DNA from 2 places in the Brevundimonas sp. NPDC055311 genome. Region 1 is predicted to be linked to the other one. Evidence: predicted binding sites of a transcription regulator. Region 1 holds the regulator's gene; the other holds the start of a gene.
The links. The regulator HrcA, encoded in region 1, represses chaperone genes, less so after heat shock. The targets are predictions, from matches to a motif close to GTTAGCANTCNNNNNNNNNGANTGCTAAC.
Positions count from the first base shown of each region.

Region 2: groES (co-chaperone GroES) is a predicted target of HrcA. The motif match lies at 1,924-1,952, and genes of this name have one in related genera.

Region 1 covers NZ_JBSHMV010000002.1:84,826-92,525, reverse strand. The annotation lists gene truB (tRNA pseudouridine(55) synthase TruB) at 1-347, shown strand, start outside; gene rpsO (30S ribosomal protein S15) at 438-707, shown strand; gene pnp (polyribonucleotide nucleotidyltransferase) at 965-3,193, shown strand; gene ACWIDZ_RS06235 (hypothetical protein) at 3,455-3,829, opposite strand; gene rph (ribonuclease PH) at 3,896-4,621, opposite strand; gene ACWIDZ_RS06225 (GNAT family N-acetyltransferase) at 4,666-5,220, shown strand; gene hrcA (heat-inducible transcriptional repressor HrcA) at 5,217-6,311, shown strand; gene grpE (nucleotide exchange factor GrpE) at 6,308-6,922, shown strand; gene ACWIDZ_RS06210 (dienelactone hydrolase family protein) at 7,097-7,700, opposite strand, start outside.
Region 2 covers NZ_JBSHMV010000002.1:283,631-291,330, forward strand. The annotation lists gene groL (chaperonin GroEL) at 1-1,528, opposite strand, end outside; gene groES (co-chaperone GroES) at 1,587-1,874, opposite strand; gene ACWIDZ_RS07210 (hypothetical protein) at 2,114-2,581, shown strand; gene pgi (glucose-6-phosphate isomerase) at 2,653-4,263, opposite strand; gene ACWIDZ_RS07220 (hypothetical protein) at 4,411-4,887, shown strand; gene ACWIDZ_RS07225 (thioredoxin family protein) at 4,981-5,655, opposite strand; gene ACWIDZ_RS07230 (protein-disulfide reductase DsbD family protein) at 5,679-7,700, opposite strand, start outside.

The sequences.
Region 1 (7,700 bases):
ATGTCTCGGACCTGCGGCGCGAGCGGGTGGGGCCGTTCTCGGTCGACAACGCCGTAACGCTGGATTTTCTGGAAGAGTTGGCGCATAAGGGCGCCGCCTTTGAGGGCTTGCTGCCCGTTTCGACCGCTCTGGACGACATCCCGGAGTTGGCCGTGACGGATCAGGACGCCCTCTCTCTGAGGCAGGGACGGCCGATCGTTCTGCTCCCCCGACAGATTGAAATGCTCAAGGCCCGCCTCACCGCCGGCTCGCGGCTGGTTTCGGTCTTCGAGGGCGGAACCCTGGTCGCGCTCGGCAATCTCAGGGCCGGTCGGCTTGAACCCGATCGTGTTTTCAACCTCCCCTGAAGCAAACTTTCCAGTTTGCCGACAGGACACCCAACGCCCTCAAACAGCGAGCCTCCGCGAGGCGAGCGATAGGGCAAGAAAGGACTCTCGATGTCGATTACGGCTGAACGTAAAGCTGAAGTCATCGCCGACAACGCTCGCTCGACGGGCGACACCGGTTCGGCTGAAGTGCAGGTCGCGATCCTGACGGAACGCATCGCCAACCTGACCGAGCACTTCAAGACCCACAAGAAGGACAACCACTCGCGTCGTGGCCTGCTGAAGCAGGTTTCGCAGCGTCGTCGCCTTCTGGACCACCTGAACAAGACCGACAGCGCCCGCTATCAGGCGCTGATCGCCAAGCTGGGCCTGCGTCGCTAAGGCGCGCCCGGTTGCGGATCGGATAATTCCACGAGGCGCGGGCGGACACGTCCGCGCCTCGTTCCGCTCCTAGACTATGCTTTCCCGTGCGCCGCGGGTCTTACCGGCGCAACCGACGCGAGGGCCTGAAATTCGGTCCTCAATCACCCGCCCGGACGCGATGATGCGACCTGGCTCATGGGGACCGCAGGACTGAACGGCCTGCCGCTCCGCACACCCCCGACGGGAATACGCCCGCGGGAGACGAAAGAAGAATAATGTTCGACATCAAACGCAAGACGATCGAGTGGGCCGGACGCCCGCTGACGCTGGAAACCGGCCGCATCGCCCGTCAGGCTGACGGCGCCGTGCTGGCGACCTACGGCGAGACCGTGGTCCTGGCGACCGTCGTCTATGGCCGCCAGCCCAAGCCGGGTCTGGATTTCTTCCCGCTGACCGTCAACTACCAAGAGAAGACGTTCGCCGCCGGCAAGATCCCGGGCGGCTACTTCAAGCGTGAAGGCCGTCCGACCGAGAAGGAGACCCTGGTCTCCCGCCTGATCGACCGCCCGATCCGCCCCCTGTTCGTCAAGGGCTTCAAGAACGAGACCCAGGTCATCGTCACCGTGCTGCAGCACGACCTTGAGAACGATCCCGACATCCTGGGCATGGTCGCCGCCTCGGCCGCCCTGACCATCTCGGGCGTGCCCTTCATGGGCCCGATCGGCGCCGCGCGCGTCGGCCTGATCGACGGCGAGCTGGTGCTGAACCCGGCCATCGACCAGATGGGCGAAAGCGCCCTGGACCTGGTCGTCGCGGGCACGCAGGACGCCCTGATGATGGTCGAATCCGAAGCCAAGGAGCTGTCGGAAGAGAAGATGCTCGAGGCCCTGATGTTCGCGCACGCGGGCATGCAGCCGGTCATCGACGCCATCATCGACCTGGCCGAACACGCCGCCAAGGAGCCGTTCGACTTCCAGGCCGAAGACCACTCGGACGTGGTCGCCTCGATCAAGTCGCTGGTCGGCGAAGAGATCAAGGCCGCCTACGCCCATCCGGGCAAGTATGAGCGCCGCTCGGGCGTCGACGCCGCCAAGAAGAAGGCCGCCGAAGCTCTGGTGAAGACCGACGAGAAGCCGGACGGCGTCGACTCGTCCAAGTTCTCGGCTGCGTTCAAGGAATGCGAAGCCGACGTTCTGCGTCGCGACATCATCGAGAACAGCCACCGCGTCGACGGCCGCGCCCTGGACAAGGTCCGCGCCATCGTCTCGGAAGTCGGCGTCCTGCCGCGCACCCACGGTTCGTCGCTGTTCACGCGCGGCGAGACCCAGGCCCTGGTCGTCGCCACCCTGGGCACCGGCGAGGACGAGCAGTACATCGACAGCCTGACCGGGACCTACAAAGAGTCCTTCCTGCTGCACTACAACTTCCCGCCCTATTCGGTCGGTGAAGCGGGCCGCATGGGCTCGCCGGGCCGTCGCGAAATCGGTCACGGCAAGCTGGCCTGGCGCGCCATCCGTCCGATGCTGCCGACCCGCGAGGACTTCCCCTACACCATCCGTCTGGTGTCGGAGATCACCGAGTCGAACGGCTCGTCCTCGATGGCCACGGTCTGCGGTTCGTCGCTGGCCCTGATGGACGCCGGCGTGCCGCTGGTCCGTCCGGTGTCGGGCATCGCCATGGGTCTGATTCTGGAGCCGTCGGGCGAGTTCGCCATCCTGTCGGACATCCTGGGCGACGAAGATCACCTGGGCGACATGGACTTCAAGGTCGCCGGCACGTCGGAAGGCATCACCAGCCTTCAGATGGACATCAAGGTCGCCGGCATCACCAAGGAGATCATGCAGCAGGCCCTGACGCAGGCTTCGGCCGGTCGTCTGCACATCCTCGACGAAATGTCGAAGGCGATGGAGGCCCCGCGCGCCGAACTGGGCGAGTTCGCGCCCAAGATCGAATCCATCAAGATCGCGGTCGACAAGATCCGTGAAGTGATCGGTTCGGGCGGCAAGGTCATCCGCGAAATCGTCGAGAAGACCGGCGCCAAGGTCGACATCGGCGACGACGGCACCATCAAGATCGCCGCCAACGAGCAGGAAAAGATCGAAGCCGCCAAGGCCTGGATCCAGTCCATCGCTTCGGAGCCGGAAGTCGGCACCATCTACACCGGCAAGGTCGTGAAGGTCGTCGACTTCGGCGCCTTCGTGAACTTCTTCGGCGCCAAGGACGGCCTGGTCCACGTGTCCCAGATCGCTCTGGAACGCGTCGCCAATCCGGCCGACGTCCTGTCGGAAGGCCAGGAGGTCAAGGTCAAGTTCCTGGGCTTCGACGATCGCGGCAAGACCAAGCTGTCGATGAAGGTCGTCGATCAGGAAACCGGCGAGGACATCACCGACAAGATCAACGCCGAGCGCGCTGAACGCGGTGAAGCCCCGCTGTCGGAAGACACCGGCGGCCGTCCCAAGGGCGACCGCAACGGCGGCGACCGCGGCCGTCGCCGTCGCGACTAAGCCTCGGCGTCGTCGCTGAAATGAAGAAGGCCCCGGCGGAGCGATCCGCCGGGGTCTTTTTTGTGCGCTATCGCTCGTGACGTGGTCGCGCGCTGCTTGAGCGCGTCCTTCTCCCTCCCCTTCACGGGGAGGGTGGCTGAGGCCGTCAGGCCGAAGCCGGGTGGGGGTGGCGAGGCTATTCAGGCGCTGGGCTAGGGTCGCCAAGCCCTCCCCACCCGGTCTTCGCTTCGACCACCCTCCCCATGAAGGGGAGGGAGAAGATCAGCCCTTGCACTCTTTCGGCGGGGTTTCGCCGTCGCGGGTCCACATCGCGCAACTGCGATCGATCTCGCCCTGAATCAGGTCGCAGGGGTTGGCGGCGTTGCAGGGCGGGCGTGTCGCAGGGCTGACGGCGATGCAGCGCTGGACCAGACGGGCGGAGGCTGTTTCACCCAGGGTCTCGCGGCAGGGGCGTTCGTCGAGCGGAACGGGCTGAGGCGCCATGTCCGGGCCTTCGGGCAGGCGGGCCTCGGGCTCGCGGGCCGGAGAAGGCGATGGCGTGGAGGCCGGTGCTGACGCCGCCGGCTCAGGGCGCGGCTGGCAGGCGGCGATCAGGCCGCCGAGGATCAGGCAGGCCAGAAAGGGCGGTCGGGTCATGCGGGGCTCCGGATCGGGGTTCGCCTATGCAACGACGATGGTCCCGATCCGGCTCCGCGAAAAGCCTTATCGGCGGGCGGCCTCGACGGCGGCGCGCTGCAGGGCGAACAGTTCGGTGCAGCCGATTTCCGCCAGTTCGAACAGACGGTCGAACTCGGCCCGGCTGAAGCCGCGCTTCTCGCCGGTGGCCTGGATCTCGACGATCTGGCCCGCGCCGGTCAGGACGAAGTTGGAATCGGCCTCGGCGGTGGAGTCTTCCTCATAGTCGAGGTCCAGCACCGGCAGGTCGTTGAACACGCCGCACGACACGGCGGCCACCTGATCCAGGATAGGGTCGGTCGTCAGCACGCCCTCGTCCTTGAGGTAGTTGAGGGCGCTGGCCATGGCCACCCAGGCGCCGGTGATGGAGGCGGTGCGCGTGCCGCCGTCGGCCTGGATCACGTCGCAGTCGATCAGCACCTGACGCTCGCCCAGCGCCTTCAGGTCGACCACGGCGCGCAAGGAGCGGCCTATCAGGCGCTGGATTTCCTGGGTGCGGCCCGACTGCTTGCCGGCGGCGGCTTCGCGGCGGCCGCGCGTGTGGGTGGCGCGGGGCAGCATGCCGTATTCGGCGGTGACCCAGCCCTGGCCGCTGTTGCGCATCCAGCCCGGCACCTTCTCCTCGATCGAGGCCGTCACCAGCACCTTGGTGTGGCCGAAGGAGACCAGGCAGGAGCCCTCGGCGTAGCGGTTGACGCCGGTTTCCAGCGTGACGGTGCGAAGTTGTTCAGGGGTGCGTTCGGACGGGCGCATGGGAATTCCTTGGAAGCGGGATGGCGCGTGCTTATCCTGAAACCATGAGCCTGTCCCGCCCTGACCTGTCTGTCGTGCGTCTTCGTCCGGCCGTGGCCGCCGACGCCGCGATCATGATGCACTGGGATAGGGCGCCGCATGTCGTCGCTTGCCTGACCGACGACCCCGACCATCATGAGGCGGCCGACTGGGACGAGGAGCTGGCTGCGCAGTCCGACGTCTTCAGCTACTTCATCGCCGAGGTCGACGGCCGTCCGATCGGGGCCATGCTGGACATCGACCCGGCGGGCGAACCCAACGGCTACTGGGGCGAGATCGAGCCGAACCTGCGCGCCCTCGATATCTGGATCGGCGAGGCCGACGCCCTGAACCGGGGTCATGGCACGCAGATGATGACCCTGGCGCTGGACGCCTGTTTCGCTCGGCCGCTGGTCGAGGCGGTGGTGATCGATCCGCTCAACTCCAATGCCCAGGCCCATCGCTTCTATCAGCGACTGGGCTTCCGGCCGGAGGGGCGGCGTGTCTTCAACGGGACGGACGATTGCCTGGTCCATCGCCTGACCCGCGCGGACTGGGCGGCGCGGAGGGCGGGGGCATGAGCCTGCTGCATCCCTCGCCCGGCCTGGCGACGCTGGATGCGCGGGCGCGCGACATCTTCCGCCGGGTGGTCGAGACCTATCTGGAGACGGGCGAGCCGGTGGGGTCGCATACCCTGTCGCGCGCGGGCCTGGACCTGTCGCCCGCCTCGATCCGCAACACCATGCAGGCGCTGACGCAGGCCGGCCTGCTGGCCTCGCCGCACGCCTCGGCCGGGCGGGCGCCGACCCATGCGGGGCTGAGGCTGTTCGTGGACGGTCTGCTGGAAGTCGGCGACATCGGTCAGGAGGAGCGGCGCGAGATCGACGCCCGTCTGGCGGTGCTGGGCGCCAAGGGCGGCGGCCGCAACGTGGAGGAGGCGCTGGATGCCGCCTCGTCCCTGCTGTCGGGTCTGGCGGGCGGGGCGGGCATCGTCGCCAGCCCGGTGCGCGAGGCGGGGGTGCGTCATGTCGAGTTCGTGGCTCTAGGCGGGGGGCAGGCGCTGGCGGTGCTGGTCGCCGACGACGGGGTGGTCGAGAACCGGCTGATGAACCTGGCGCCCGGCGTGACGCCCTCGACCCTGCAGGAGGCGTCGAACTTCCTCAGCGCCCGGCTGAAAGGGCGTCCGCTGGCCGAGGCCCGGCACGAGATGAGGGCCGAGATGGAGGCCGCACGGCGCGATCTGGACGCCGCTGCGGCGCGCCTGGTCGAGGACGGGTTGGCGGCCTGGAGCGGAGGCGCGGGCGGCGCGGGTCACGATCGCAACCTGATCGTGCGCGGGCGCGGCAATCTGTTGCAGGACGCCCGCGCGGCCGAGGATCTGGAGCGGGTGCGCGTCCTGTTCGACGATCTGGAGCAGAAGGAACAGCTGATCGGCCTGCTGGACGACGTCGGCGCGGCCCAGGGCGTGCGCATCTATATCGGCGCGGAAACGCGACTCTTTTCGCTTTCGGGTTCCGCCGTGATCGCGGCGCCCTATATGTCGGGCCGGCAGCGGGTGCTGGGCGCCATCGGCGTCATCGGGCCCGCGCGGTTGAACTACGCCCGTGTCATACCGTTGGTGGACTATACCGCCCGGGTGCTGGGCCGGATTCTGGACGGACAAGAGACGTGAACGACATCAACGACGAGACCCGGGACCAACTCGAGCAGGACATCCACGAGGGCGAGGGTGCGCCTGAAGGCGATGAAAACGCCGTCGTCGACGCCCTGATCGCCGAGCGCGACCAGTGGAAGGACCGCGCCCTGCGGGCCGTGGCCGAGGCCGAGAACGTCAAGCGCCGCGCCGAGACGCAGCAGAATGACGCCCGCGCCTACGCTATCCAGCGCTTCGCCAAGGATCTTCTGGGCGTGGCCGACACCCTGGAGCGCGGCCTCGCGGCGGCGCCTAAGGATGCGGACGGTCCGGCGGCGGCCATGGTCACGGGGCTGGAGCTGACGCAGAAGTCCCTGCTGTCGGCCTTCGAGGCCAACGGCCTGACCCGCGTCGATCCGGCGCCGGGCGACCCCTTCGACCCGCACCTGCATCAGGCGATGATGGAGCAGCCGTCGGACACCGTGCCGGGCGGCGCCGTCATCCAGACGCTGCAGCCGGGCTACGCCCTGTTCGGCCGCACCGTGCGCGCGGCCATGGTGGTGGTCGCGGCCAAGGGCTCGGGCCCGGCGGCCGGCGGCGCCTATGCCGACCCCAGCACGACCGGCGGGAATTTCGACGCCAAGGCCTGAGGCTTTCGCGCGCTGAAACGACGACGGCCCGGCGCAGACGCGTCGGGCCGTTTTCTATTGGCCTATATGACCGCTCATCCCGGCGGGCGCCGGGATCCAGTGAGAGCTTCCCGCACCGCGATTGCGGCCAAAGGACGGGGCCCCGGCGTCCGCCGGGGTGAGCGGGTGGAGAGGTCAGCTCTTCAATCTCAAGCCGAACAGTTCGAGCAGCCGCCGCCAGCCGTCCTTCGCGTCCGCCTCGCGGTAGGAGGCGCGATAGTCGGCGTGGAAGCCGTGCGGGGCGTCGTCATAGAGGATGATCTGGCTGTCGGTACGGCCCGCCGCGGCCAGGGCGTCGGTCATCGCCTTGACCGTATCATTGGGAATGCCGCCGTCCTGGCCGCCGTAAAGACCCAGCACCGGCGCCTTCAGTTCGCCCGCCAGGTCGATGGGCCAGGGGCGGCCCGCCGTCTTCTGTTCTTCGGTGGCGTTGGCGGCGGGGGACAGGCGGCCGTACCAGGCGACCCCGGCGGCCAGCGTCGGGAAGCGGGCCATGGCCTGCCACACCACCTTGCCGCCCCAGCAGAAGCCGGTGATCCCGACCTTGTCGGCCTTGGCCCAGGACTGGGCGCCGATCCAGTCCAGCGTAGCGCCGATGTCGCCCATCACCTGGTCGTAGCCGGCGGCGGCGACGATGCGCTGGATCGCCTGCATGTCGCTGAGCGGGGCGGGATCCTGGACGCGGACGAAGAAGGCGGGCGCGATCGCCGCATAACCCGCCTTGGCCAGACGGCGGCAG
Region 2 (7,700 bases), 200 kb from region 1:
AACCGGCCGAGGCCAGAGCCGAGCGGACGACCTTGGCCGGGTCGATGACGCCCATTTCCACCAGGTCGCCATACTGTTCCGTCTGGGCGTTGAAGCCGAACTCGGCCTTGGCCGATTCCAGCACCTTGCCGACCACGATCGAGCCTTCGACGCCCGAGTTTTCCGAGATCTGACGGATCGGAGCCTGCAGGGCGCGGCGGACGATGTTGACGCCGGCGTTCTGATCGGCGTTGTCGCCCTTCAGACCGTCCAGCACCTTGGAGGCCTTCAGCAGGGCCACGCCGCCGCCCGGGACGATGCCTTCATCGGCAGCAGCACGGGTTGCGTTCAGGGCGTCGTCGACGCGGTCCTTCTTTTCCTTCACTTCGACTTCGGTCGAGCCGCCGACGCGCAGGACGGCGACGCCGCCGGCCAGCTTGGCCAGACGCTCTTGCAGCTTTTCCTTGTCGTAGTCGGAGGTGGTGTCTTCGATCTGACGCTTAATCTGGCCGACGCGGGCCTCGATGCCGTCCTTCTCGCCCGAACCTTCAACGATGGTGGTGTCGTCCTTGGTGATCTGGACCTTCTTGGCCTTGCCCAGCATGTCGAGCGCGACCGTTTCCAGCTTGATGCCGAGGTCTTCAGAGATGACCTGGCCGCCCGTCAGGATGGCGATGTCTTCCAGCATGGCCTTGCGGCGATCGCCGAAGCCCGGAGCCTTGACGGCGGCGACGCGCAGGCCGCCGCGCAGCTTGTTGACCACCAGGGTGGCCAGGGCTTCGCCTTCGATGTCCTCGGCGATGATCAGCAGGGGACGGCCCGACTGAACCACGGCTTCCAGCACCGGCAGCATGGGCTGCAGCGAGGTCAGCTTCTTCTCGTGGAGCAGGATGAGCGGCTCTTCGAGGGAGACCTCCATCTTGTCCGGGTTGGTGATGAAATAGGGCGACAGGTAGCCGCGGTCGAATTGCATGCCTTCGACGATGTCGACGGTGGTTTCGGCGGTCTTGGCTTCTTCAACCGTGATGACGCCTTCGTTGCCGACCTTGGCCATGGCCTGGGCGATCAGGTCGCCGATTTCAGCGTCGCCGTTGGCCGAGATGGTGCCGACCTGGGCGATTTCCGAGTTGTTGGAGACCGGCTTGGAGTTCGACTTGATCTCTTCCAGCACCGCTTCGACAGCCTTGTCGATGCCGCGCTTCAGGTCCATCGGGTTCATGCCGGCGGCCACGGCCTTCAGGCCTTCCTGAACGATGGCCTGGGCCAGGACGGTGGCGGTGGTGGTGCCGTCGCCCGCCTTGTCGTTCGCCTTGGAAGCGACTTCGCGGATCATCTGGGCGCCCATGTTCTCGAAGGCGTCTTCCAGCTCGATTTCCTTGGCCACCGAGACGCCGTCCTTGGTCGAGCGCGGGGCGCCGAAGGACTTCTGGATCACGACGTTGCGGCCCTTCGGACCTAGGGTCACCTTGACGGCGTCAGCCAGGACGTTGACGCCCTTCAGCATCTTGTCGCGAGCGTCGGTGTTGAACTTTACGATTTTAGCGGCCATGTGGGCTGCTCCTATCTATAAGATTTTACGTTAGAATTCCGGAAACCCAGGACGCGTCTTACGACAGCACGCCCAGGACGTCGGATTCCTTCATGATGATCAGGTCTTCACCGTCGATCTTCACTTCGCTGCCCGACCACTTGCCGAACAGGACGCGGTCGCCGGCCTTCAGCTCCAGGGCGACGAACTTGCCGTCTTCGTCACGGACGCCGGGGCCCACGGCGACGACTTCGCCTTCCTGGGGCTTTTCCTTGGCCGTATCGGGGATGATGATCCCGCCCTTGGTCTTGGATTCTTCTTCAACGCGCTTGACCAGCACGCGGTCGCCGAGCGGACGAAACGCCATCTGAGTAACTCCCGTTAGGATGTTGGTTCCAGCCCTCGGAGCCCACGACTTTGGCAGTCGCCCTCCCCGAGTGCTAACGACCGGGGAGTTAGGCAGGGGGGCGGGGGGCGTCAAGGGCGAGGCGGACCGAAATTCGGCGCCTTGATGAAGCGAAAATGAACGGGCGCCCCCGGGGTCGTTCAGACAGGCTTCGCTAAAAAGGGGACAACGGATCAACCGGCTTTCGAAAGGAGCCCGCCATGAAGACCCTGTTCAAGATCGGCGCCGGCGCTATCGCCCCTGCTCTGGTTGTGACGATGCTGGCCACGACTCCGGCCGCGGCCCAGAACTATCGCGACCGCGATCGCGACAATACCGGCCGTGACGCCGTCCTTGGCGCTGTCGTCGGCGGCGTGGCCGGCGCCCTGATCGGCCAGGGCGACGGACGTTATGTCGCGGGCGGCGCCCTGGCGGGTGCGGCCCTCGGCGCGGCCTCGTCCTCGAGCAACGACGACTGCAGCTATTACCGCGGCGGTCGCTGCTACCGGAACCAGGGCCACTGGGAGCGCGAACACGGCATCAACAGCCGCGACGGCTATTACAACGGCCGTTACGAGCGCAACAACGGCCGCTATTACCGCGACGGTCGTTACTGGCGGAACCACGGCGAGTGGCGCAGCTATCAGAACCGCCGCGACCGCGACTACCGCTATGATCGTCGCTGGTAGGCGAATGGCGAGATGAAGAAAGGCCCGGTTTCGCGACCGGGCCTTTTTTTCGTCGCCTGAGAATCGGGCGCCTACGCCGTCAATCGTCGCAGCAGGTCGGCTGTCGAAGGGTCGAGGTCAGAGGAAGGCGCGCCGGCTTCGACGTCCTTGAGCACGGCCTTGGCCAGGGCCTTGCCGAGCTCCACCCCCCATTGATCGAAACTGTTGATGTCCCACAGGACGCCTTCGACGAAGGTCTTGTGCTCATAAAGGGCGATCAGGGCGCCGAGGGAACGGGGCGTCAGCGCTTCCATCAGGATGGCCGTCGACGGGCGGTCGCCGGGGAAGGTCTTGTGCGGAGCCAGACGGTCGGCCTCGGCCTCGGATGCGCCCGAGGCGAGCAGTTCGGCGCGAGCCTGGCCCTCGGTCTTGCCCTGCATCAGGGCCTGGGCCTGGGCCAGGGCGTTGGCCCAAAGGGGCGTCGCGGTCGCGTCCTCGCAGGTGCGGCCGACGATGACGAAGTCGAGGGGAACGACCTGCGGTCCCTGATGCAACTGCTGGAAGAAGGCGTGCTGGCCGTTGGAGCCGGGTTCGCCGAAAACGACGGGACAGGTCTGGCGACCGACGGGCGAGCCGTCGCGGCGCACCCGCTTGCCGTTCGATTCCATCTCCAACTGCTGCAGGAAGGCGGGCAGGCGACGCAGGGCGTGGGCGTAGGGCGCGACGCTGCGCGCCGGGCGGTTCAGGCCGTCCACATTGTAAATGTCGGCCAGAGCCAGGAGCACCGGCCCGTTCCTCTCCAGCGGCGCCTCGAGGAAATGCCGGTCCAGTGCGGCGGCGCCGTCGAGGAATTCCTGGAACGCCTCCCAGCCCAGACCGATGACGCAGGACAGGCTGACCGCCGACCACAGGGAATAGCGGCCGCCGACCCAGTCCCTGAAGGCGAAGGTGCGGCCGCATCCGAAGGCCGTCGCGTTGTCCGGCGCGGCGGTCACGCCGATGAAATGTCTGGCCATCCCTTCGGCGGGCAGGGCGGCGGCCAGCCACGCCTTGGCGGCCTCGGCGTTGGTCAGGGTTTCCTGGGTGGTGAAGGTCTTGGAGACGACGACGACCAGGGTCGTCTCGGGCTCCAGTCCGATCAGGGCCTCGGCCATGTCGCGCGGATCGATGTTGGCGACGAAGCGCAGGTCGATGGCCGGATCAAGCGGGCGCAGGGCGTCCCAGATCAGTCGAGGACCCAGATCGGAGCCGCCGATGCCGATATGGAGCACCGTCCGGATGGCGCGCCCGGTCGCGCCTGTCTCATTTCCGGACCGCACCGCTTCGGCATAGGTCTTCATTTCGGCGCGAACGGCCTCGACCTCGGCCGAGACCGGCTCGCCCAAGGCGTGGAAGTCCGCGCCGTTCGCCGCGCGCAGGGCCGGGTGCAGCACTGCACGGCCCTCGGTCAGATTGACGGCCTCGCCGTTGAACAGGGCCGCGCGGCGGCTCTCCACGTCGCAGGCGCGCGCCAGGGCCAGGGCCGCGTCCAGGCCGGGGCGGGTCCAGCTCTGCTTCGACAGGTCGATATGCAGGCCGGCCGCCTCCAGCGTCAGCCGCGCCAGACGATCCGGGTCGGCGGCGAACTGATCCTGGATGCGGGCGCCGGCGTCCCGGCGGGCGGCGGCTTCGAGTTCGGCCCAGGCGGCGGCGTGCGGCATCATCGTCTCCCCATGGCGGTTCGGTGCGGTTGGCCCGACGCTTGCAGGCTCTGGTGTACGGCTCAGGCCGAGAAGAGTTCAATCCAGGATCGGGTCAACAAGGGTTTCCTTCGGAAGCGCCGCGGCCCGCTCCCTTGTGAAAGGCACGCCATGTCCTGCGGAATAGCCCTCGCTGTCGCCCTGATGCTGGCCGATCCCGCCGTCGCCGAAGCGGCGGCCCTGCCGCCGGTGGCGCCCGCCGCGCCGGTCTCGGTGGCCCAGGAGCCCCTGTTCGCCGATCTGGTCGCCCGGTCGGGCGCCCTGAAGTCGATCGTCGACGGCTGGATGGCCTCGGGCGAGGCGGACCGGGCCGGCTTCTTCACCGGCGCGGCCTATGCGGCGTTCAAGACCCAGGCGACGGATCTGGCCCAGCGCGACATGCAGGGGCATCTGATCCTCAAGGAACGCGGCACGGATAACGACCTGAAGTGCATCCTGCGCGGCATTTCGGAAGACATCCCGGTCAAGGTCGCGGCGGTGGAGACGGCGCCCGACGCGGCTGCGCGCAAGCTGGCGCTCGACGAGCTGTCCTATCTGCTGAACGACAACGTCGAGGTCATCACCTCGCCCCCTCAGCCCGCGGCGTAGCCGCCAACTGAGGCCTGATACTGTTCTTGGGCCTGCCGCGCTTTGCGCGACTTGGGGCCCGATTAGGGGGAGGTTCGTTTCCGCGAGGAATCCTCAACCCTCGACGGTCTCGGGGTACTTGATGGCGCAGCCGTAGGGCGCGGCGTAGGCGGTCTGGACCGCGCGGCCGGCCTTGGCGTCGGCCATGGCGGCGCGAACGAAGTTGTTGGCCCCGTCCAGATCTTCCACCTTGTTGGTCGGCCGATCGTCGATGCCGCCGACGTAGATCAGCCGCCCTTCGGGATCGATGATCCGCATGTCGGGCGTGGTCTTGGCGTCGTAGCGCTTGCCCACCTCGCCGGTCGGATCCAGCAACAGATGGGTGAAGGCGGCCTGGTGCTTGGCCTTCCAGGCTTGCGCCTCCTCCCCCTCGACGAAGCCCTGGGTTCCCGGCGACGAGGAGATGATGGTCAGCCAGACCACGCCGTCGGCGGTCGCCTCGCGCTGCAGGGCCTGCATGGCCCCGCTGTAGTGTTTCTTCACAAAGGGACAGCCTTCGTTGGTCCATTCCAGAACGACCGTCTTGCCGCGGAAGTCGGCCAGCGATCGCTGATGGCCCTCGGCGTCGACCAGGGTGAAGGCGGGGGCCGTTTCGCCGGGGGCTGGCGCTTCGATCGCCTCGGGGGCGACAGCGGCGGTCTCGGACCGCTCCGGCGATGCGGCGGGTTGCTGCTGGCAGGCGGCGAGCAGCAGAAGAGAGGCGGAGGCGGCGGTCAGCAGGCGGAACATGGCGGTCTCCTTGGGATGAAAAGTCAGCGGTCGGCGGCGTCCTTCAGGGCGTCGACGACGACGCCCTCGGTCAGCAATTGCGGCAGGATGCGCGGCTCGGCCCGGCCCGGCGCATAGACGAGGTAGAGGGGCACGCCCGAGCGGCCGTGGTGTTGCAGCTCGGCGGTGATGGCGTCGTCGCGGCGCGTCCAGTCGCCGACCAGATAGACGGCGTTCGCCTGTTCCAGCGCCTCAGTCGTGCGGGTCGAGGACAGGGCGGCGCCCTCGTTGAGCTTGCAGGTCACGCACCAGTCGGCGGTGAAGTTGACCAGGACGGGCCGTCCTTCGGCCAGGGCGGCCTTCACCGCCTGGTCGGACCAGGGCTGGGAGGGCAGGCGGGTCGAGGCGCTGTCGCCGTCCGACGCGGCGGGCGCGGCCTTTCCGGCCAGGACGCCGAAGCCCAGGGCCGCGATCAGGGCCAGGACGGCGGCGATCCCCGCAGCCCGACCCTTGCCCGGCGCGGCGGCCTGGAAGCGGCCGTAGAGCCAGAGCGCCAGGGCCAGCATCAGTCCGGCGCCGAACAGTAGAGCTAGGGCGTCGGCGGTCTGGCGGCCATAGACCCAGGCCAGCCACAGGGCGGCGCCGTACATGGGGAAGGCCAGCAGATTGCGCAGCGTCTCCATCCACGGGCCAGGCTTGGGCAGACGGGCCAGCAGGCGCGGATTGAGGCTGATCAGCACATAGGGCAGGGCCAGGCCCAGCCCCAGCATCAGGAAGACCGCCAGGGCCATGGGCCAGGGCATGAACAGGGCCGCGCCGAGCGCAAAGGCCATGAAGGGGGCGGTGCACGGCGCGGCGACGACCACGGCCAGCACGCCGGTGAAGAAGGCGCCCGCCGCGCCGGGCAGGCGCGCCAGCGGGCCGTGTCCGGCGCCTTGCAGGCCTGCGCCGACGTGGAAGACGCCCGACAGATTCAGCGCCACCGCCAGCATCAGCAGGGCCAGGGCGGCCACAACGCCCGGCGACTGTAGCTGGAAGCCCCATCCCAGGGTCTGACCGCCCGCCCGCAGGGCCAGCAGCGCCCCGGCCAGGACGAGGAAGGTCGCCAGCACCCCGGCCAGGAAGGCCAGGCCGTCGCGACGGGCTTCGACCGGTTCATGGGCGGCGCGGCTGAGCGAGGCGGCCTTCATCGCCAGTATGGGGAAGACGCAGGGCATCAGATTCAGGATCAGCCCGCCCAGCAGGGCGAACAACGCCGCCTTGCCGAAGTCGGCGAACCCGGTCGGCGCGGTCGCTGCGGCCTGAACGCCCTCGCCGTCGCCGATGGCGCCCTCGTCCGCGACGCCGGCCAGGGCCGCCCCGGGTTCGGCCGTGATCTCCCAGGCGCCCAGATCGGTCGACAGGACGCCGCCGATCGGCCCGTTCAGCCCGTTGGTCGTCAGGCCGCGCCCGGCGGGGACGCTGACGGTCAGGCCTTGCGGGCCGCGTTCGCCGGACTGGCCGGCCGCGTGGTCGATCACCCCGCCTTCGAACGGATAGAAATAGGCCCATTTCGGCGCGGCGCCGGTCAGCGGGCCCCCGACGGCCGTCAGGGTCAGCCTGCCGTCGACCAGGGCGGCGCGGGCCTCGATCCCGGCGGGCCGCGGGGCGTCGGCGACGACGTCCTGGATCGCCTGGCCGAAGCGGGCGTCCAGCGGCGCGGCGTGGTCGCGCACCGGCAGATCGAGCGCCAGGTCGAGGTCGTCGGGCACGCACATCTCGTCGCTGCAGACGTAGAAATGGGCGGTGACGCGCAGGGGCAGGCTCCGGCCGGGCTGGGCGTCGGCGGGAATCTCGATCGGCACGGGCAGGAAGACCGTGCCCGAATAGCCGTAGTTCATCAGGCTCTGCAGCCGTTGGCGCTCGGGCAGGGGCCACAGGATGTCGCCTGGCTTCAGGCCGGTCGGCAGGGCCCAGGTCAGGGTTGTCGGGCCGCCGGAATCGCCCTGGTTGCGCCAATAGGTGTGCCAGCCGGGCTCAATCTTCTGGCGGATGGCGACGACAGCCGTCGAGCCTGGGGTCGCCCA